2 regions of the Pectobacterium wasabiae CFBP 3304 genome follow, and region 2 is predicted to be linked to the other one. Evidence: predicted binding sites of a transcription regulator. Region 2 holds the regulator's gene; the other holds the start of a gene.

Region 1 (11,598 bases), 1.2 Mb from region 2:
CTGGTTCAAGGTGGACACGTTTATGTCGCGATGCCGCCGTTGTACCGTATCGATCTGGGCAAAGAGGTTTACTACGCGCTGGACGAAGAGGAAAAAGCGGGCGTGCTGGAACAGCTTAAGCGCAAGAGAGGCAAGCCGAACGTACAGCGCTTTAAAGGTCTGGGTGAAATGAACCCGCCACAACTGCGCGAAACCACGCTGGATCCCAATACTCGCCGTCTGGTGCAACTGACCATCAACGACGAGGAGATGGATCAGACGATGGCGATGATGGATATGCTGCTGGCGAAGAAACGCTCGGAAGATCGTCGCAACTGGCTGCAAGAGAAAGGCGATAAGGTGGAGCTCGAAGTATAACGCCTTGATCGGATACCTCATCGATGGCAGGTATATTCGCTTATGAAAGTCACGCTTGAGGAACTTCAGGCTTTTGTCGTCGTGATTGAGACGGGTTCGATCACGGCGGCGGCGGAACAGCTTGGGCAAACCACGTCTGGCATCAGCCGGGCGTTGCGGCGTCTGGAGGACAAGCTGGGGACGACCCTGCTGCACCGTACCACGCGACGTCTCTCGCTTTCCGAAGAGGGCACGATGTTTCTTGAGCATGCCCGTAGTGTGATTCATGCTGTGGAATATGCCGAAGAACAGGTGTTATTGCGGCACGAGCAACCGAGCGGACGGCTGCGGATCAACTCGGGTTCGGCGTTTATGCAGCATGTGATTGTGCCTCTGGTGCCGGAGTTTCGCCGCCGTTATCCTAAGATCGTTCTTGAACTCAATACCGATGATTTCATTATTGATTTGCTAGAGCAGCATACCGATATTGCGATTCGTATCGGCACACTCAAAGACTCCACTATCCATGCGCGGCCGCTTGGCGCAAGCAAGCTGCATATTGTTGCCAGCCCTGATTATTTACAGCAGCACGGTACTCCCACGACGGTCGAAGCATTGGCCGATCATCTTTGCCTGGGATTTACTCAAGCGGAGTCGCTGAATCGCTGGCCGCTGCGGCACGAGCTTCATGACTTCTATCCCATCACACCTGTACTATCCGCATCAAACGGTGAGATATTGCGTCAGTTGGCGCTAAAAGGTGAAGGGATTATGCAAATGTCTCACTTCCTGATCCGCGACGATTTGGCAGCGGGACGACTGGTGCCAATCCTTGTCGAGGAGACGGTGGAGGCCCGCCTGCCAGTTTACGCGGTGTATTATCGCAATAGCCAACTGGCGGCGCGCATTAGCTGTTTTCTTGATTTTATGAGCGAGAAGCTCACGGAAAATCCGCTGTGAGATGTGGCCCACCGCGGTGGAAAGCTACCTAAAACGCCAATCAGGCAACATGTTCGTCCAGATGCTGGCGGTAATTTGCAAGATAAGTAGGGACATCCGGTTCTTTCATCACATCATTGCAGATGAAGGTCGGCAGTGGGGATAACCCGATAAACTGATTCGCTTTATGGAACGGCAGATAAACCCCATCCACCCCCACACCGTGAAAGAACTGGTCGGGATCGTTGAAGGCCTCCAGCGGTGCATTCCACGTCAGAGACAGCATGTATTTCCGGCCCTGCAACAACCCACCAGAACCGTATTTCTTGCTGGCATCCGAACGGCTGCGGCCATCGCTGGCATAAAGAGAACCGTGGCCGGCGGTAAACACCTCATCAATGTATTTCTTCAGGATCCACGGCGTATCCATCCACCAACCCGGCATCTGGTAAATGATGGTGTCCGCCCACAGGTAGTTCTGAATTTCCTGTTCAATATCATAGCCGTTGTCCACGACTGTCACGCGGATATCGTGGCCTTTATCGCGCAGGAAACTGGCGGCGACATCGGTAAGGGTATGGTTCAGTTCACCTTTGGAATGGGCGAACGATTTGCCTGCGTTAATCAGCAAAATATTCTGCATAGGTCTGTTCTCGAATGAGTTATCAACGAAGAGGTTGGGCGTAGTCTAGGGGAGCGAGCGATGAAGAAAAATGGGGGATGGTGCATAACACTGTTGACTGAATATCAACAATAAGAAAAAGAATGACGCTATGCTGAAATAATACGTAGAAGATAAAAGGCAAGAGAATCTTCCCCTTGCCTTGTTCCGATCGTGTGGCGTATCTATCGATATAAATCGGCTTTTCCTGTTGAGCCGAAGAGCGCCATTTTGTAGCGGATCACCTCTTTTGCCGCGTTAATCGGTTCTGGGTAGATGGCATTAGGATCCCACCAGGTTTCACGGCTGAGTATTTCCCGCGCTTTTTGGAAATAGGCGAATTTCATATCGCTGGAGATATTGATTTTGCCCACGCCCAGCGTCACCGCTTCGGCAATTTCGGCGTCCGGGTTCGCTGAACCGCCGTGCAGGACGAGCGGGATCGATACCCGCTGCGAGATATCCCGCAGGATATGCATTTGCAGCTCTGGCTTCAGATCTTTGGGGTAGATACCGTGTGCGGTGCCGATGGCAACGGCTAATGTATCGACACCCGTCCGGTTGACGAAATCTTCCGCCTGCTCGGGGTCGGTATAGATCACTTTGCTGACGCCGCCTTCTATCGTGGTGCCCGTATCACCAATCGTGCCTAATTCCCCTTCCACGGAAACGCCAACGGCATGCGCGAGTTTCACCACTTCAGTGGTGAGCGCGACGTTCTCTTCATAAGGCAGGAGCGATCCGTCGATCATCACGGAGGTAAACCCGCATTGGATAGCGCGCAGAACATGCGCAATCGAGGCACCATGATCGAGGTGGATGACAAATGGCACCGGACTGCGCAGCGTTCTTTCTCGCACGTAAGCGAAGAACTCATCGGTGACGAAGGCCAACTCGCTCGGATGGATAGAGATAATGGCGGGGGTATTCGTTGCTTCGGCTTCTTCCACCACAGCGCGGATAAAGCAGCTATCGGCTACGTTAAACGCCCCGATAGCGAAGCGGTGCTCACGCGTGGGTTGAAGCATATCAGTCATAGAAATCAACATGTTATTTCTCTCCTGTGTCGGATAAAGAGCAAAGCATTCCTGTACCAGTGGATAACCACTGATGGCGAAAGTCGGTAAAGAGCGAACGGTCAGGCTTTGTTAGTTGAACCAGACCAACTGAGATAATCGACGACCACGTCGCGGCAGGCAGTCTCCATCGTCGCTAGCAGGTCAGATAGTTCCATCGTTGGGTGCTGATGTAGCGCCTGCTGCAATGCCGTTTTCCCTGCCTCAAAGACGGCTGCGCCGACGTTGATTTTGGCGACGCCGTGACGGCTGACGCGACGGATGTCGTCGGCTTTAGTGCCGCTACCGCCGTGTAGCGCCAGTGGCACCGTGGATTCCCGGTGCAGCGCTTCCAGACGCTCAAAATCAATCTGTGGCGTTACCTCAGCAGGGTAAATACCGTGGGCGGTGCCGACCGATACGGCAAGCAGGTCGATACCGGTTTGGTTGATAAAGGGAACGACATCTTCCACCTGCGTCATTTTCACCGTGGCATCCTCAAGGTCGTAGACGGGGCATCGGCGATATGCCCAAGCTCACCTTCCACGCAGACGCCAGCGGTCGCGGCTATCTTCACCACCTGATGCGTGCGCAGGATGTTTTCCGCCAGCGGGTGGCTGGAAGCATCGATCATCAATCCGGTAAACCCTGCGCGGAACGCCTGCCCAATCAGGTTAAATGCCTTGCCATGATCCAGACTGAGCGCCACAGGAATGGTTGCCTGTTCAGCCAATGCCTTGACCAGCGGCACCGCGAGAGGCGGTGGAAAGTGCGCACTGTGCCCTTGGTACACATTCAAGATCAGCGGCGCACGCTGTTGCTCGGCGGCGGTAATGGCCGCACGCGCAGTTTCCAGATTGAAACAGTTGATGGCGAGCACGGCATATTGCTGTTGATACGCGTCATCAATGAGGGTTTTCATTGCGGCATACATGGCGGCTCCTGTTATTCGAGAGTGAATTTAATGTCTTCGTCACGCACGCGACTGTCGTCAACATCGTCGAACTCTTCATCAGCCTGCGTGACGCGCTTTTTAATCAGCGACAGCATCACGCCGCAGATTACTGTGCCAATACCGAGTGCCAGACAGAACATCAGCGGCTTGGTAAACAAGGGAACAACAAACATGCCGCCGTGTGGCACGGGAGCCTCCACACCCCAGACCATGATCAGCCCGCCCGCAATGGCGGAGGCGACGACGCAACTGGCAACGACCCTGAACAAATCGCGTGCGGCAATCGGGATTACCCCTTCGGTGATCATGCAGATCCCCATCGGGAAGGCGGCTTTCAGCGCTTCTTTTTCTGCACGGGTGTATTTGTAGCGGGTCAATAGGAAAGAAAGCGTGATGCCGAAAGGTGGAATGATTGAACCGACAAATTTGACGGCTTCCGGCCCGTAAATGCCATCGACCAGCATGCCGTCCGCGAAGAGCGACATCGTCTTGTTCACCGGTCCGCCGAAATCGAAGGTCGCCATCGCCCCCAAAATCGCGCCCATCAGGAATTTCGACCCCCCTTGCATGGATTCCAGCAGATGAATCAGCGCTTTTTGCAGCCAGACGATGGGTTGACCGATAAACGTCATCATCAGAAGCCCGGCGATAATGGTGCTGAGCAACGGCAGGATCATGACGGGCATCAGCCCCTGCATCGACGTGGGGAGTTTGATGTAGCGGCGCAGCAGCAGCACGGTGTAGCCGACCAGAAAGCCACCGAGAATACCGCCGATAAACCCGGTTTGAATCTGGCCACAGATAAAGCCCACAATCAGGCCGGGTGCGAAGCCGGGGCGGTCGGCAATGGAGTAAGCGATCGCCGCGCTGATCAGTGGCACAATCAGGCCCATTCCCCAGCCGCCGATCTGATTAAGCATCCATGCGATGCTGCCGGTTTGCTTACCGACATCCGGGCCACCGATGACCTGACCGAGTGCAATGCAGATCCCGGCTGCAACAATCAGCGGGATCATCCAGGAAATACCGGTAAGAAGATGCCGTTTTATTTCCTGTCCAACAGTGATTTTTCTGGTGTTCATAATGATTACCCCGAAATGGATATATTCAGGCACCCGCTAAAGAGCTAGCGACTTTTTCCAGAAACTTGATGGGAGATTTAATAACGACCTCCGTTTTTACCCGAACGATAGGTTTGCCTTTAAATCGCTCCTCTCCTGTTATTTTGATATCGATAGCCAGAATAACGACATCGGCAGCGGCTATTTCGTCGTGGGTTAATTCATTCTCCGTACCAATGGTGCCTTGGGTTTCCACTTTTATCGCGTAATTTAACGCGTTGGCACCTTTAATCAGTTTCTCGCGTGCGATATAGGTATGCGCGATACCCGCCGTGCAGGCGGCAACACAAACAATATTCATTTTGAGCCTCGTCTTATGTCGGAGTGACAGGCGCTGTTTCTGCATACTGACTAAACAGCCGAATAATTTTATGGGGATCGGATTCGTCCAACAGTTGAGCAATCACCTCATCGTCGGCCAGTGCACTGGCAACCTGAGACAGCAGGCGAATGTGTGTCGTGTTCTGATCTTCCAGACGCACGGCAAAGAGAATAATGCAGCGAACCTGGCTGCCGTCGAGTGTTTCCCAGGGAATATCCTGACGGGTTCGGCCAATCGCGAGCGTGGTTTGTTTTACGGCGGATGATTTCCCATGAGGGATCGCAATATGGTTTTCAAAACCGGTCGACCCTTCGGCTTCACGTAACCAGACATCGTGAATAAAATCCTGTTTGTTGATAATGGCACCATCGGCATACAACAGATCGGCTAATTCATTAATCGCTTCATCTTTATTGGTCGCGGACATGTTTAATTTTACGCGGTTGGCATTCAGTATTTTATTGATATCCATTTATCACACCTCATCTATAAATTTAAAAAATTAACGTTCGGCCAATAATCAATGGAGGACGACCTGATGCAGTTGATTAGCGATAACTTTTTCGGTAACGCGTTTAATGTCATCGTCATTAAAAAAGGCAGAGACATAAACAACAGGGATCTGTTGCTCTTCCAGATGAATCGTAGAAATAATCAGTTCAATATTTTCCTGTTGGCAAAATATCTGCATATTACTGGCTGAAATAACGCCAACAATAATCCAGTCAGGAAACGCACGCAGAATACGATTTTTTAGCAAATGTGACGTACCTACACCGCTGGAGCACACCACCAGAATACGTTTGTGAGCAATTTGGCGTTCCAGCGCGGCTTGAAAATGAATGGTCAGATAGCCGACTTCATCTTCAGCGACCGGTTTTAATTGAAATCGCAGACAGACTTCATTCATGGCTTGCTGAGTCATTTCATAAATATCGATAAATTCGCTTTTGATATCGTCTAATAATGGATTGCGAATGTGTATTTGATACTTTAATCGGTTAAGTAATGGCTTGATATGAATGAGCAATCCTTCATGTAATAACTTATCTGTGCGCAAGTCGACATTGATTAAATCAGAAAATACCTGCGTTAATGCACGCGTAATTCTGCGCGATTCACTATTAGAAAATTGATAGTGGAGCAACTGATTATCTGCACGCTCTTCCATCACAATGCCTGAAGAAATAATATATTGGTAAATAAACCAGACTTCATCAGAAGGTAGCGTGCTCTCGACGCGTTGCTCTATTTGGGTCACCATATTTTGAGCAATGGAGAATATACGATTATCAACCTGCTGATGCACCGATTCTTCCGCCATGATGAGCGCTTTTCCCTGCGCAATGCGGTGCATCATAATTAAGGTATGGGTGAAAATATTGATGTAATAAGGCTCGCCGAGTGGATAAGAAAGCTGCTTCTCCATGTCCTGTAACAGTGCTTCAACGAAGGAAACGTCTTTTTCGCCGAAATAATTGATCAATGCCTTATAGCTACTGGGGTCGAGACGAGAGTGGTTAAGCGGGCCGGGTTCTTTATGGTGCATAACGTCATTAATCAGTGATGCCATCGCCTGGCGCACCTGATTCTCACTGCCTTCAATGTGCGTGCCGCTCTGGCTGCGCACCAGCGATAATCCCAGTGGGTGTAGCCAGCTTTCGATGATTTTCAGATCGTTAACGATAGAGGCGCTGCTGATGAAATAGCGTTCAGACAGCTTGCTGATGGAGGTTTCGTGAGGCGTGTCGCTTAACAACTGTGAGGCGATTTTGACGCGCCTAGCATTATTGATCAGGGCGTCGGTATCTCCATCATCTACGACAAGTTGCTGTTCCAGTAACGTGAGGTGTCGATCGTCATCCGTTGTTAACATGATCCCCGCACCGACCTTTTTGTCTGGATAAATATTCCAGACAGAAAGGAAGGCTTCAACAAATTGCATATCGCGATAGACGGTTTTTTCTGACACATCCAGGTAATGTGCAATATCTTTAACTGTTACATATCCCTGGTGTTGTAACAGATATTTCAATAAACGGCTCTGGCGGGCGGTGAGTGGCTGCATCATATTACCCTCTGTGATTCGTTAGATTTTCTGATGCTTATCGGATTGATAATTTTTTCTGAATAATTTCCTGTTTTATTTTCCCTGTGCGTTTATTTAAATAGGGTGTGGTAATGATTAATCTAGTCGTGATAGTCGATAGGGACAATACTAAATGCTGTCCGCTGAATAGGACAAAATAAAAACATAGCGATGATTGAATATTAATTGAGATCGCGATCACGTTACTATGGGTAATAATTGTGATCTCATCTGCATATTAATTGTTTCGTTAAACAATGCAGTGAAAATAAGAATATGGGCAAGCCAGAATTCGGGGGAATAAAAAGGCAAGAAAGCCGTACTGCGCATTCTTGCCTGATTAAAGAAGCGATGCCTGAGCTGAACATCGCCTTCTTTTAGTGAATCAGCGTGTTATACCGATTAGAAATCGACATTCACACCAAGCTGGAAGGAACGGCCGGGCGCGGTAGACAGCGCGCGATCGTATTGCCCTTGTCGGTCATCGGTTTCGATCTGACGGCTGCTCAGGTAGTCCCAGTATTTACGGTCAGTCAGGTTATACACGCCACCGCTGATTTTCACGTCTTTGGTCACGCGATAGTAGGCGGTCAGATCCACCATGCCATAGCCAGGGATCCGCATATATTCGGCAGTCGAAGCGGTGATTGCTGTGCCAGCATTGGTGTAGTTTTGACGATTGGTATCCTGCGCCTGCTTCCCTTTCTGGAAGGTTGATGTCAGAGCAGCGCCGTAGCGTTGGGAAGGATCGTCATAGGCGATGCCAACAACCGCTTTCATCGGCGCGACGCTGTCGAGATCGACATAGCGGTCGCCAAGGTAGCGCGACTGCGATTGACCTTTGGTATAGCCAAACGCCAGCGTGGTGCTGAGCCCATCAACCGCTGGGAACCAGGTGCCTAGCTGTATTTTGCTGCTGACTTCGCCGCCATAAATGTAGGCTTTATCGCGGTTTTCCGCCTGGTATATCGTACTGATATTGCTCGGAACGTTGGTGAATCTATCTGGATTAGCGCTACGACGGTAGCGGGTATTGGCGATAAAATTCTTATAGGTGTTGTAGAACAGTGCTGTCCGGAATGTGACTCCCTCCGTTGCTTCGCCTTTTAAGCCCCATTCTACGTTGTTGCTGGTTTCTGTCTTGAGGTCGCTATTGCCGATAAAGGCATACTGAAACGGCCCGGCATAGTTGGCGTCAAGATTTGTGCTGCCATAAAGCTGGCTGGCATCGGGGAACTGTGCGCCGCGGCGATACTGCAAATAGGTGGTTAGCGTTGGAGTGATGTCGTAGAGGAAGCTCAGTGAAGGCAGGATTTGTGTATCACTGTTGGCTTTACCGTACAGTCTGTTGACATCGGATCCACTGATGACACTGCCGTTGCCGCTCAGGCTAACCGCGTTGGTCGCTTTGGTTCGTTGATGAACAGCGCGCACGGCAGGGACGACCGAGAAGGCGTGCCCAGCCAGATCCCAAGAGACGGTATCCTGCACGAAGCCGCCGACGGTGTAGCTGTCACTGTCGGCTTCTGGCTGCATGATGTTATTCGCACCCGTTTGATTAGGCGATTGTCTGAACGGACGCTCTGTCTTGGTTTGGCTGGCATTGAGGCCCCAGCTAAACTCGTGACGATCCCAGCTTTTCACCAGATGGGTATCGAAGCCGTACGTTTTTACATTGTAATCAGAATAGACACGATGGCTATCGGCGGCTGCCATTCCCGTGGTTGCAGGTAGCCAGGTGTTGTCATGTGATTCACTGTTTTGGAAGTAAATGCGGCTATCAACTAAATCAACCAGCGTGTTGTTGGCGGGCGTCCAGCGGTCTTTCAGGCTGGCGCTCCAGCGGCGAGTCTCGCTGCTTTGTTGTGCGGTGCCATAAATCGTATTATTGTTGCTTGGCAGGCTCCCCCAGTAATCGTAGTGGGTGTGGTTGGTTTTATGATAATAATCTAGCGTACCGGTGAGCTGGTGTTCATCATTCGGTTGCCAGATGGCCGATGCCAGAATGGCGTTAGAGTGCCAGTTTGCTGGGTAAGCGGCGATCTCGTCGCTGTTGTTACGCGTTTGCTGGCCGTCACGACGGCTGAGCACGACAATGCCGCGCAGTTCGGCATCCCCGCCTGCGGCGGTGATGCCGTTATGCCAACCATGGTTGGCAGAGTCATAATCACTCTGGAAGCCGACATACTCCTGTTTATTTGCGCTTAAATAATCATCTGCTGATTTGGGACGGAACGAAACACTTCCGCCTAGCGCATTGATCGCATTTTCCGCTGAGGTCACACCGGATTCGATATTCACCCGTCCATAGAGATAAGGGTCGACATAGTCACGCCCCATGCCAAACGTATTAAACCCAGCTCGGCTGGCATAACTGCGCCCTGTTGCATTAGGCAGAGCGATCCCGTCGGTATCAATGGCGACGCGATTGCTTTCTATCCCGCGAATGTTGTAGCCCGTGTAGCCGCCGCGATCGAAGCCACTTTTCCCTGTATTACTGCCGCCGCTGGAGCCCGTGGCGCTGATTAACGGCTGGTAACGCATAATGGTGCCAAAATCGTTACCGCCATTCTTCTGCATATCATTGGCTGTGATTGAAACGGAGGAGCCTGCTTTTTTCTCAACTTCAGGTGCGTGTACGGTCATGACGTCACCCGTCTGTTCCGTTTTAGCCGCCGTGTTGTCTTCATTCTTACCGTTGAGTGCGCTATTGCCCGTGGTGCTATCCGCTGCCATGCTGTTCAGCGCGACGCTAGTCAAGATGCCGGTGAGAAGAATTTTATTTAAATTCTTGTTAATTAACATAATGATACTCTGCTATAAGGTGGTTCTGACCAGCGGCGTTGAGGAAACATGGCGTGCTGGTAGCTAACGTCTGCAAGGGAAATGCAAAACGGCGAATAACATTAATTATCATGTGGTAATGATAATTATTATCAATATGTTAATCATTATCGTTTGTCGCGGCAATGAAGATGAATAATTCTTAATGAAACGGTCTGTTTGCCATCAAGGTGCCGAACGCTGTCGAATGAAATAACGGAGTCTCGCCCCGAGTGATGATTTTCTGAGACGACATCATTTCCTGTGGTGTGGTTCTCTACGAATGGCTTCCTGCGAATGGTTCCTTGTGACATCACCTCATCAGATAAGGTACTATTCCCGCCAAACATACCGCCGCTATGGCGTGTCGGAAAGCGTAACAATCGCGCCGCGATGTGAGGAAAGTGAGATAAATGAGTGAGATGACTCATGACGGCGCAGAAAGCCTTGCGCTGCGCACGTTTACCGAAAATGCATACCTGAATTATTCCATGTACGTCATCATGGACAGGGCATTGCCGTTCATTGGCGATGGCCTGAAGCCTGTGCAGCGTCGCATTGTGTATGCGATGTCCGAGCTGGGACTGAATGCCAGCGCCAAATTTAAAAAATCCGCCCGTACCGTGGGTGACGTGCTGGGTAAATACCATCCGCACGGCGACAGCGCCTGCTATGAAGCGATGGTGCTGATGGCGCAGCCGTTCTCTTACCGCTACCCGCTGGTGGATGGTCAGGGAAACTGGGGGGCGCCGGACGATCCGAAATCGTTTGCCGCTATGCGTTATACCGAATCGCGGTTGTCCAAATACGCGGAAGTGCTGCTGTCAGAGTTAGGGCAGGGCACGGTCGATTACACCCCGAATTTTGACGGCACGATGCAAGAGCCGAAGATGCTGCCTGCGCGCTTGCCGAATATTCTGTTGAACGGCACCACCGGGATCGCCGTCGGCATGGCAACGGATATTCCGCCGCACAATGTGCGTGAAATCGCTGCGGCAGCCGTCATGCTGCTGGAAAACCCAAAAGCCTCGCTGGACGATCTGCTCCAGCATGTGCAGGGGCCGGATTTCCCGACGGAAGCCGAAATCATCACGCCGCGTGATGAAGTGCGCAAACTCTACCAGAACGGTCGTGGTTCGGTGCGGATGCGCGCGGTCTGGAAGAAAGAAGACGGCGATGTGGTGATTACTGCGCTGCCACATCAGGTTTCCGGTGCCAAAGTGCTGGAGCAGATTGCCAGCCAGATGCGTGCGAAAAAGCTGCCGATGGTGGAAGACCTGCGTGATGAATCCGATCA
Region 2 (11,598 bases):
AGATAGTGGTTAGGATTCATCAGCCCTGCCGGGGTGACAATACCGTGGCGGTCATAGTCAGGATCGTTGGCAAACGCCAGATCGAATTTATCACGCAGCGCCAGCAATCCAGCCATGGCAAATTCTGACGAGCAATCCATACGGATTGCTCCGTCGTGATCCAGCGACATAAAGCGGAATGTCTGATCGACGGCGTCATTAACCAGCGTCAGATCCAGCTTGTAGTGCTCTGCGATACGCTGCCAATAGGCAATACCGGAACCACCCAGCGGGTCAACACCCAGTTTCAGACCGGCGCGTTGAATCGCCGCCATGTCTACCACGCTAGCCAGACCTTCTACATAAGCCTGAACCAGATCCTGCTCGTGGACATGTCCGCTTTTCAGCGCCTGATCCAGCGTAATGCGTTTCACGTCACGCAGTTCATCTGCCAGCAGCGCATTCGCGCGCGTCTCAATCACGCTAGTGAGATTAGTATCCGCAGGACCGCCATTCGGTGGATTATATTTGATACCGCCATCTTCCGGCGGGTTGTGGGACGGCGTAATCACAATGCCGTCCGCCAGCGCGCCACCCTGACGATTGTGAACCAAAATCGCGTTAGACACCGCAGGCGTTGGGGTAAAACCATTATCCAACTGAACAATGACATCCACACCGTTGGCAGCCAACACTTCCAGCACGGAAATAAACGCTGGCTCGGAGAGCGCGTGGGTATCTTTCCCTACATAGCACGGGCCGCTGATGCCCTGCTTTTTGCGTTCTTCTGCAATGGCCTGCGCAATTGCCAGAATGTGCGGTTCATTAAAGCTATGACGCCCGGCGCTACCACGATGGCCAGACGTACCGAATTTCACCGCATGCGCGGTATTGCCGACTTCCGGGCGCAGCACATAATATTGTGACGTTAACTGTGCCACATTAATCAAATCGCTCTGCTGGGCAGGCTGCCCGGCCCTTGGGTGATTAGCCATTGGCGCTTCTCCCTAACGCTGTAGTTAGTGTAGTTAGATAAGTGGTTAGTGTTCCCCCCTCATCCTTCAAGTTACTTGTGCGTTGACTTCACGCCACTCGAATTATGTAGGGGATAGATAGATGATTAGATGGTTCCGCACACTTTTTCAGTGAGTTCCGCAGGGAACTGCATCGTCAGCATAATGTGCTCAACCATACTGCGTTTACGACCCGTATTCGTGTTGGTAATCACCCAGTATGGCGTGCCCGGAATATGTTTAGGCTTTGTGTGTGTGCCATGCTGAAGCAATGTTTGTTGGTCGCCCGCGAAATAGACCCGGGTCCGGCCATGAAGCGATTCCGTCGCAGCAGCAAATTCCTGCGGCGCCAGGGTATATAGCGAGCACAAAACCAACATAAAGCGATTAATGGCCTTATTTTGTTCAGCGTATTCATCTGACAGCAGCAGCTCACGCAGGGTGCGAACCCGATCGCGCGGGCTTGGCGCAGTGGCAGGCTGAGACACAGCCGTTGCCGTCGCCTCTACCGCTGGCGTACTAACCGGCTGCCCAGCAGTAAATTTCAGCATGCGTCGTAAAATATCCGATGCGCTCTCACCAATATGCTGTGTGTGGCTGGCAATATAACGATAAAGCTCTTCGTCGACTTCAATAGTTTTCATCTTTATCCAGTGCTGTTTTTACCCACTATCGTACAGATTACAGAGAGGTTCCCTTCTGCAACCCGACATCAATGGGTAGATGACTCAAATCAAAAGGATTATACAGGCGTTCAAACATTATCGAACAGCGGCATAACGGGACAATACCAAAAGTCAGACTATGCCCCAATGCCTTTCACATCCATTCAAGTAGCTATACGTGTCTCTTACCGTTCCTTCAGTGACAACATTGCTTCTAAAGTCATGATACCCTAAGCCAATGTCTCTCTGAATGAACTTCACCATGAAATTGAATCATCGCTGGCAAAATGCGCACCAGCCCACAGATAAACGTCCTGTTGTTCTGATTCATGGCCTGTTTGGCACACTGGATAACCTTGGTGTACTAGGTCGAGAGTTGCAAAACACACATGACATCCTGCAAATCGATTTACGCAATCACGGTTTGTCTCCACGTTCATCGCAGATGAACTACCCCGCGATGGCGCAGGACGTGTTGGCGCTGCTGGACGAACTGAATATCGAACGTGCTATTGTTATTGGCCATTCGATGGGTGGAAAAGTCGCTATGGCACTCAGCGCTCTTATTCCTGAACGGCTGGACAAACTGATCGCGATTGATATCGCACCAGTGGATTATCAGGTACGCCGCCATGACACTATTTTTGCCGCACTACGCGCCGTAACGGAAGCAGGCCTGACATCACGCGCAGAAGCGACAGCACTCATGCGCCAACATATAAAAGAAGAAGGCGTAATTCAGTTTTTACTGAAATCCTTCCAGCAGGGAGAGTGGCGTTTTAACGTACCCGTTTTGTGGGATGAATACGAAAACATCGTTGGTTGGCAAGAGGTTCCAGCCTGGCAAGGGCCAATATTGTTCATCCGCGGCGGCGATTCCCCCTATCTGGACGATCGCTACCGTGATTCGCTGCTGCGTCAGTTCCCCGCGGCGCGGGCGCACGTTGTCAGCGGAGCGGGTCACTGGGTTCACTCAGAAAAACCCGATGCCGTTTTGCGCGCTATCCACCGTTTTCTGGACGCGAATTAACCAGACCATACACACACTGGCGGATTCATGGCAACAGCGGCAGTTAACCGTTGTCGCCGCCAGTGCGGCTAGGGTATGATGGCGTCCGCAGTAGAGGGACGGCTGATTCAGCCACAAGTCATTGTAACCACTTCACCAAAGTGCACGCGTAATTTCCCGGTATGCTCCACAGATAGCCAAACCGCACCCTGACAATCCTATTGCAGAGTGAGAGTAGGCATCGATTTTATCTGTAGGACAGCACGGGCAGCCCGGTGTATTTTGGTCCGAATACCTTGCAGTATCATTACTTATGGCAAAAGAACAAACGGATCGCACTACACTGGATCTGTTCGCAGATGAGCGTCGTCCGGGCCGCCCCAAGACCAACCCGCTCACACGTGACGAACAACTAAGAATTAACAAGCGTAATCAACTACGTCGCGATAAAGTGCGTGGCTTGCGCCGTGTTGAATTAAAGATTAACAGCGACGCTGTGGATATCCTGAACAGCCTTGCTGAGCAGCGGAACATTAGCCGCAGTGAATTGATTGAAGAGATGCTGCTGGCACAGTTGGCCGAACAGCAGCCCTGATTGACGTAACGCGATATTCATATAGTGCGGGTTTCATCTCTTGCGCGGCGCCATCTCTGACGCCGCCTGAACGTTCATCCGAGACTAAAAACACGCCCCCGGATTAAAACAACAGTTAGAATTTTTCCCAGTTGTCGCTACTCGCTGGCAGCGCCTTGCTTGCACGCGGGGCAATCACTGGCGATTTTTGCACCGGTTTTGCAGCCACTTGCAGCGCTGACTGCGAATCGGACAGTTGGAACAGGGACACGGTCTGGTTCAACAACGCCGCCTGCTCTTCCAAAGACAACGCTGCCGAAGAGGCCTGTTCAACCAACGCGGCATTTTGCTGCGTTACGCTGTCCATTTCCGCCACAGCCTGACCAACCTGTGCGATGCCTTTGCTCTGTTCTTCCGATGCCGAGGCAATTTCACCCATAATATCGGTCACGTTGGTAACCGCGCGGACGATATCCTGCATGGTGTCACCTGCATCGCTAACCAGATTAGAGCCGGTATCCACGCAGCGAACCGATTCAGAAATCAGCCCTTCAATCTCTTTCGCCGCCTGCGCACTACGCTGCGCCAAGCTACGTACTTCCCCGGCTACCACGGCAAAACCACGCCCTTGTTCGCCCGCACGCGCCGCTTCTACCGCCGCGTTCAGCGCCAGAATATTGGTCTGGAAAGCAATGCCGTTAATCACGGTGGTGATTTCTGCAATTTTTCTTGAGCTGCCAGAGATTTCAGCCATGGTTTTCACCACGTTCTCAACTATTTCACCGCCCTTCTTCGCCGTTGTTGAGGCTTGCAGTGCCAGTTGACTGGCATGGTTGGCGTTTTCGGCGTTCTGTTTCACCGTCGCCGTCAGTTGCTCCATGCTAGCAGCGGTTTCTTCCAGCGCGGAAGCCTGCTCTTCGGTACGTGATGACAGATCGTTGTTACCCGCTGCGATCTCAGAAGCTCCCTGATAGATGGAGTCCGTGCTGTTTCTGATGGTACTAACGGTGCTCGCCAAACTCCCCTGCATTTCACGCAGCAGTGGAAATAGGCGGCCAACGCAGTTATTACCAAAGTCCAGAATCGGTTTACCCAGATGACCAGAGGCAATCACGCTAAAGTGATAGCGCAGGTCATTCAACGGGCGAACCAAGCACACCACCAGATAGCGATCGGTTAGGAACAGCATGATAAGGCCGATAAACAGCCCGCTCAGCAAAATGTTCTGTCCAACCGTGGTGATTTGTTCAAAGCGAACCCCCGCTGCAGCGAATTTCTCTGCGCTGGCGTTACTGAATGCGGATAGGGACGCGCCAAACTGGCGACTCAATGGCGGCACAACATTCTTGGCCTGATTTTGGTAATCATCCAGCGCGTTGGCAACGGCCTTTTGATAAAGCGGTTCAACGCCTTGAACAACCAGATTATTCCAGTCACGACTGACAGCCTGCACCAGAGCATTATCCAGGCTCGCATGATCGATGGCATTAAACGCCACCAAATCAGTCTTTAGTTTATCCAGCGCGACGAGTGCAGAGGCCTGCTCTTTATCAGCAGTCGCATTATCACCACTGCGACGCGCATCTACCGCGCGCGCCAGACGGGTCACCATACGAAAGTATTGATCGTTGCCCTGGTTGATGAAATTCATGTTCTGAACCAGCAAGGTGCTGGTTTTTGAGGTTGCAGTCATCTCTTTAAAAGAGAACAGGGTATATATCGATACGCCCCCCCAAAGAACGCAAAAAATGCCCAGCACCCATAGCATAGCGGTTCTGATGGCAATATTTTTAATAAGTCTCATAGCTCACTCCAAATCAGGAAAATGGTTAAAAAGATTTTTATCGCTAATCAACCAATATGAATCAGAAAATTCACACAATAAAACAGACCACTTCTCCCTAGCGTTCACATTTCACCAAGTTGAAAACTCAAAAACCACGCTAGTTCATCGGCTAAATACAGAGAATATTTAGCACTCTTGCTATATTTATTAATATAATTTTTCACACTGAGAATGAATTCACCTATTTTTATAAATATACGGTTTTTAATCAGAGGGTTGAAAGCAAAGCGACGGCCACCCGCGTCCCTTGTGCGCTGGCGTGGATACGCACTTAGACGGAGAAGCAATTTACGCATCATTTTCATTTTATTCTTTAACATCAAAAGCTAAAGATTTCTTCTTCAAGGCTGCATCGTTTCAGCTACAAATGGTTATAATTCTTATCTTCTTTTATTAGGAATATTCCCTAAAAATGTTACAAATTTTCAATTCAGTAAAAACATTATCTTTTGTATGCATTTTAATTTCCCAGAGTAGAGATGTATCGTTCCGTGACTTTCATTTCTGACAAAAAGAAGTCTGCTTTTAATTACAACTGAAACGAACCATGAAATAAAAATACCATTCATAAAAAATGAAACATCATTGCAAATAAATAACCTTGGTAGTGTTAGGGCTATGCGTGTCTGATCTCGAAAGGTAATATGACCATACTATTACCATGGGTAATTTAGCACCAGAAGATCAGCGCTTCGTTCCTTTTATCGCCCCCCGCATTTTGCATGCTCTTGATTTACGCCTCCGTACCGATACGAGTTTCTCCTAATGTGAGTGTCTGTTATTATTAACAGATAAGTGGGTGAAATATTACACCATACCATTAAGAATCAAGAGGTTATTCAATTCATGGCACTCATCGGAATATTCTTTGGCAGTGATACGGGCAACACGGAAAACATCGCCAAAACGATCCAACAGCAGTTAGGCACCAACGTTGCTGATGTTCATGACATCGCCAAAAGTAGCAAAGAAGACCTAGAAGGTTTCGATATTCTGCTGTTAGGTATTCCAACCTGGTATTACGGTGAAGCTCAGTGCGATTGGGATGACTTCTTCCCTTCGTTGGAAGAGGTTGATTTCACCGGAAAATTGGTTGCTCTGTTTGGCTGCGGCGATCAGGAAGACTATGCGGAATACTTCTGTGATGCCATGGGGACTATTCGCGACATCATTGAACCTCGCGGAGCGACGATTGTCGGTCACTGGCCAACAGAAGGTTATTACTTTGAAGCGTCTAAAGGACTTGCCGACGATAATCACTTCATTGGTTTGGCTATCGATGAAGACCGTCAGCCTGAATTGACCAGCGAGCGCGTGACGACGTGGGTGAAACAGATCGGCGATGAACTGAATCTGAAAGAGCTGGTTGGCTAAGCCATTTTGGCTCTGATAATTCCTATCAGAGCCAAAATAGTATCGATAGGTAAAACCTTTCACAATAATTGACACATTTTTTTAACTTCTATCAGTAAACCTGTACAATAATCCCATCGGTTTTATACGCGCTTTACCTTTTCCTCATTCATCAACAACGGATTGCGTTGTATATCAATAGTGTGAGTGGGGACAATATTGTTAACATTCCCTTGTTTTCATTTTGTATGCGCGGTTCTATAATTGAGACGCGTTTGCATTTTTTGAGCCGACCGATGTCATAGGCTAGGCAGCCTCCATTGATAAGTAAGCTACAGGACTAAACCCGCATGACTGACAACAATACCGCATTGAAGAAGGCCGGCTTGAAAGTCACTCTTCCAAGACTGAAAATACTGGAAGTGTTACAGGATCCTGTCTGTCATCACGTCAGTGCGGAAGATTTATATAAGAGACTGATTGATATGGGCGAAGAGATTGGTCTTGCTACCGTCTATCGCGTACTCAACCAGTTTGATGATGCTGGTATCGTAACCCGTCATAACTTCGAAGGTGGCAAATCCGTCTTTGAATTGACGCAGCAGCATCATCACGACCACTTAATTTGCCTCGACTGTGGCAAAGTCATTGAATTCCGCGATGAATCTATCGAAGCACGTCAGCGTGAGATCGCAGAAAGACACGGCATTAAACTGACCAACCACAGTTTGTATCTCTATGGGCATTGCAGTGAAGGGGATTGTCGAGAAGACGAAACCCTGCATGAGTCCACACGATAAATCGACCGCATAAAAAAATAAAACCGCCGAGGCGGTTTTATTTTTATCTTCTACTTCGTGACTTTAGCCAACCCAAGTATCGCGCAGCCCGACCGTTCGGTTAAACACCAGATGTTCTGTACTGGAGTAAACACGATCGGCACAGAAGTAACCTTCGCGCTCAAACTGATACGCCTTCTCTACTTCCGCTTGTGCCAAACTCGCTTCGACAAAACCTTGCGTAACTTTCAGTGAGTCTGGGTTAATCGTCGACAGGAAATCATCCGCCGCGCCAGGATTTGCCACACTGAATAAACGATCGTACAAACGGAATTCTGCTGGCACGCCATGCGCCGTAGAGACCCAGTGGATAACCCCCTTCACTTTACGGCCGTCAGCCGGATCTTTGCTCAGCGTTTCCGCATCATAGCTGCAATAGATCGTAGTGATAGTGCCCTGCTCGTCTTTTTCAATGCGATCGGCTTTGATCACATAGGCATTACGCAGACGAACTTCTTTACCCAACACCAGACGTTTGTACTGCTTGTTGGCTTCTTCACGGAAATCAGCGCGATCGATGTAAACTTCACGGCTGAATGCCACCTGACGTGAGCCCATTTCCGGCTTATTAGGATGGTTTGGCATCGCAACAAACTCTTCGTGCCCAGCGGGCAGATTCTCGATCACGACCTTGACCGGATCTAGCACTGCCATCGCACGCGGAGCATTTTCATTCAGATCGTCACGGATGCAGGATTCAAGCGCGGCCATTTCCACGTTATTGTCCTGCTTCGTTACGCCGATGCGCACACAGAATTCACGGACGGAAGCCGCACTATAGCCACGACGACGCAGGCCTGAGATGGTCGGCATACGCGGGTCATCCCAGCCTTCAACCACATTTTCCACGACCAGTTGATTCAGCTTACGCTTGGACATAATCGCGTATTCAAGATTGAGGCGGGAGAATTCGTACTGACGTGGGTGGCAAGGAATCGTGATGTTATCCAGAACCCAGTCGTACAGACGGCGGTTATCTTGGAATTCCAACGTACACAGAGAATGCGTGATCCCTTCCAGCGCATCAGAAATGCAGTGGGTGAAGTCATACATTGGGTAGATGCACCACTTGTTGCCGGTCTGGTGATGATCGGCAAACTTAATACGATACAGCACCGGATCACGCATCACGATAAAGGATGATGCCATATCGATTTTTGCACGTAGACAAGCAGTACCTTCTGCAAACCCGCCGTTACGCATTTTTTCAAATAGCGCCAGGTTTTCCTGCACGGTACGATCGCGATAAGGGCTGTTTTTGCCCGGAGCCGTCAACGAACCACGGTATTCACGAATCTGATCGGCCGTCAGCTCATCAACGTAAGCCAGCCCTTTACCGATCAGCTCAACCGCATAAGCGTGCAGTTGATCGAAATAATCAGAAGAATAACGAACGTTACCGCTCCATGAAAAACCCAGCCACTCGACGTCACGTTTGATCGACTCAACGTATTCGATATCTTCTTTTACCGGATTGGTGTCGTCAAAACGCAGGTTGCACTGCCCTTGATAGTCACGCGCGATCCCAAAATTCAGACAAATAGATTTGGCATGCCCAATATGCAGATAACCGTTCGGCTCTGGCGGGAAACGCGTCTGAATATGGTCATGCTTACCGGATGCCAGATCTTCATCAATAATCTGACGGATAAAGTTAGTCGGGCGGGCTTCAGCCTCACTCATTCTTCATTCCTCAATGCTAAAACGACGTATAACCGACAATGATCCAACAAGCTACGCAGGGAAACAACCGTTAATTATTCATAACGAAAAAAAGGGGCGAGATTGCTATCTCACCCCCCTAGTTTCATCGATATAACACGGCGTTACACAGGCATCGTCATTATATTACGCCTTGTCATGCTCCGCTTTCAGCGCCGTTGCTATCGACTCAGCCTGCGTGCCCACCACAATCTGTACGCTTTGTTTATTCAGGCGAATAACACCCGCAGCACCAAGACGTTTCGCCTGTGCATCATCAACCAGAGAGGAATCAACCACGTTCAAACGCAAACGTGTGATACAGGCGTCGATACCAACCAGGTTGGCTTTGCCACCAAGCGCCTGCAAATACCCCAGTGCCAACGCCGCCGTATCGTTTGACTTCTTGCCCGCAGACGCCTTAATCACGTCATAGCCATCTGCCTCGCTACCGCTTACCGCCAGCTCACGTCCCGGCGTTAACAGATTGAAGCGAGTGATGGTAAAGCGGAACACCACGTAGTAAATGACGAAGAATACCAGCCCCTGCGCTATCAACATGTACCACTGGGTTGCCAGCGGATTACGCGAAGACAGCACCATATCCACCAGACCGGCGCTGAAACCAAAACCGGCGATCCACTGCATACTGGCTGCAATAAATACGGAAAAACCTGTCAGTAACGCATGCAGGAAATACAGCACTGGCGCGACAAACATAAACGAAAATTCCAGCGGCTCGGTAATCCCAGTGAAGAATGAAGCAAATGCCGCCGCCAGCATAATCCCGGCTACTTTGCTTTTGTTCTCTGGGCGCGCACAGTGGTAAATCGCTAGCGCAGCTCCCGGCAGGCCGAACATCATGATCGGGAAGAAACCCGCCTGATAACGGCCCGTGATCCCCACTACGGCTTTACCAGAATCGATAGACTGTTGGCCAGCCAGGAAGTTAGGAATATCGTTGATACCCGCGACATCAAACCAGAACACGGAATTCAGCGCATGGTGTAATCCAACAGGGATCAGTAAGCGGTTAAAAAAGGCATAAACCCCAGCACCAGCCGACCCTAACTGTTGGATGTGTTCACCAAACGACACCAGTGCATTGTAAATGACAGGCCAGACGTACATTAAAATGAACGCCACCAGAATCATCAGGAAAGAAACCAGAATCGGTACCAAACGCCGCCCACTGAAGAAAGAGAGCGCTTTAGGCAATTCAACCTGGCTGAAACGGTTATACAGTTCAGCCGACATCACACCGACGAGAATCCCGATGAACTGGTTTTCAATCTTGCCAAACGCAGCCGGCACCAGTTCAACGGGAATTCGTTGAATCATCGCGACCACAGCAGGTGAACACAGTGTAGTCAGCACCAGATAACCAACAAAACCGGTCAATGCGGCCGCACCATCCTTATCTTTCGACATGCCGTAAGCGACACCGACTGCAAACAGCACCGCCATATGCCCAATGATCGCCTCACCCGATTTGATGAGAAGTGCCGCCAACGCGTTTTCACTTCCCCAGCCAACCGGATCAATCCAATAACCTATCCCCATCAGGATAGCGGCAGCAGGCAGCGTCGCGACAGGCACCATCAATGCCCGGCCAACTTTTTGTAAATAGCTAAGAATACTCACGTTTCCCTCTCTTACCTTTGCGAGGTAAATGAAATGTTGTGGGGCAAACAAACCTGCCAATAAATTTCACTGCCAAAAATTTCACTGTCGAACAGCGTCACATTGTCGAAAAACCATGACCTGCGGTGGTTCTTAGGAACAGTGTAAGAAAAATAATTCGCTACACAAATTAATCCCCATAATTATGTGATAAAAATCACCAAAAAACTGCATACGAAAACTTTATATCTGAATAAAACCCCAACTTATTTCAAGATTAAAAAAAACGGAGTAGACTAATTTTAATACATAGAGAACGCGTGCCACTGGCACGATTTACGCGATAACGTATTTAATTCCACTAGAAATCAGGAGAGCGCCGATGAGACTCATCCCCTTAACTACCGCCGCAGACGTCGGAAAATGGGCCGCCCACTACATCGTTGAGAAAATTAACGCTTTCAAACCCAGTCCAGAGCGCCCTTTTATCCTTGGCTTACCGACAGGTAGCTCACCACAGGAAGCCTATAAATCGCTGGTCGCCATGCACAAAGCCGGTCTGGTGAGCTTCAAACACGTTGTGACCTTCAATATGGATGAATACGTCGGCCTGCCAACCGATCACCCAGAAAGCTATCATACCTTCATGCATCAGAATTTCTTCAATCACGTTGATATTCCGCGTGAAAACATTAACCTGTTGAACGGCAACGCAGAAGACACCACAGCAGAATGTCGCCGCTATGAAGAGAAAATAAAATCCTACGGGAAGATTCATCTTTTCATGGGCGGCGTGGGCAATGATGGGCACATCGCCTTCAATGAACCCGCTTCCTCTCTGGCTTCCCGCACCCGCATCAAAACGTTGACGGAAGAAACCCGTATTGCGAATTCCCGTTTCTTCGGCGGGGACGTCAGTTTGGTGCCCAAATTTGCCCTGACCGTTGGCGTTGGTACATTGCTGGATGCCGAAGAAGTGATGATTCTGGTGACCGG

The links. The regulator Fur, encoded in region 2, represses iron uptake genes when iron is present. The targets are predictions, from matches to a motif close to ATAATAATGAGAACNACTATCAA.
Region 1: a site for Fur is predicted at 10,396-10,418, ahead of A7983_RS09840 (TonB-dependent receptor domain-containing protein). Genes of this name have one in related genera too.

What each region holds. Positions count from the first base shown of each region.
Region 1 covers NZ_CP015750.1:2,162,218-2,173,815, forward strand. Annotated here, with positions in the region: gene parE (DNA topoisomerase IV subunit B) at 1-357, shown strand, start outside; gene A7983_RS09800 (LysR family transcriptional regulator) at 400-1,296, shown strand; gene A7983_RS09805 (NAD(P)H-dependent oxidoreductase) at 1,337-1,918, opposite strand; gene A7983_RS09810 (ketose-bisphosphate aldolase) at 2,122-2,985, opposite strand; partial or broken gene A7983_RS09815 (class II fructose-bisphosphate aldolase) at 3,075-3,925, opposite strand; gene A7983_RS09820 (PTS fructose transporter subunit IIC) at 3,937-5,028, opposite strand; gene A7983_RS09825 (PTS fructose transporter subunit IIB) at 5,054-5,368, opposite strand; gene A7983_RS09830 (PTS sugar transporter subunit IIA) at 5,382-5,861, opposite strand; gene A7983_RS09835 (BglG family transcription antiterminator) at 5,910-7,460, opposite strand; gene A7983_RS09840 (TonB-dependent receptor domain-containing protein) at 7,881-10,283, opposite strand; gene parC (DNA topoisomerase IV subunit A) at 10,715-11,598, shown strand, end outside.
Region 2 covers NZ_CP015750.1:3,342,855-3,354,452, reverse strand. Annotated here, with positions in the region: gene pgm (phosphoglucomutase (alpha-D-glucose-1,6-bisphosphate-dependent)) at 1-974, opposite strand, end outside; gene seqA (replication initiation negative regulator SeqA) at 1,100-1,636, opposite strand; gene ybfF (esterase) at 1,920-2,687, shown strand; gene ybfE (LexA regulated protein) at 2,980-3,261, shown strand; gene A7983_RS15135 (methyl-accepting chemotaxis protein) at 3,377-5,044, opposite strand; gene A7983_RS15130 (hypothetical protein) at 5,149-5,391, opposite strand; gene fldA (flavodoxin FldA) at 5,933-6,460, shown strand; gene fur (ferric iron uptake transcriptional regulator) at 6,790-7,239, shown strand; gene glnS (glutamine--tRNA ligase) at 7,303-8,961, opposite strand; gene nagE (N-acetylglucosamine-specific PTS transporter subunit IIBC) at 9,127-10,623, opposite strand; gene nagB (glucosamine-6-phosphate deaminase) at 10,985-11,598, shown strand, end outside.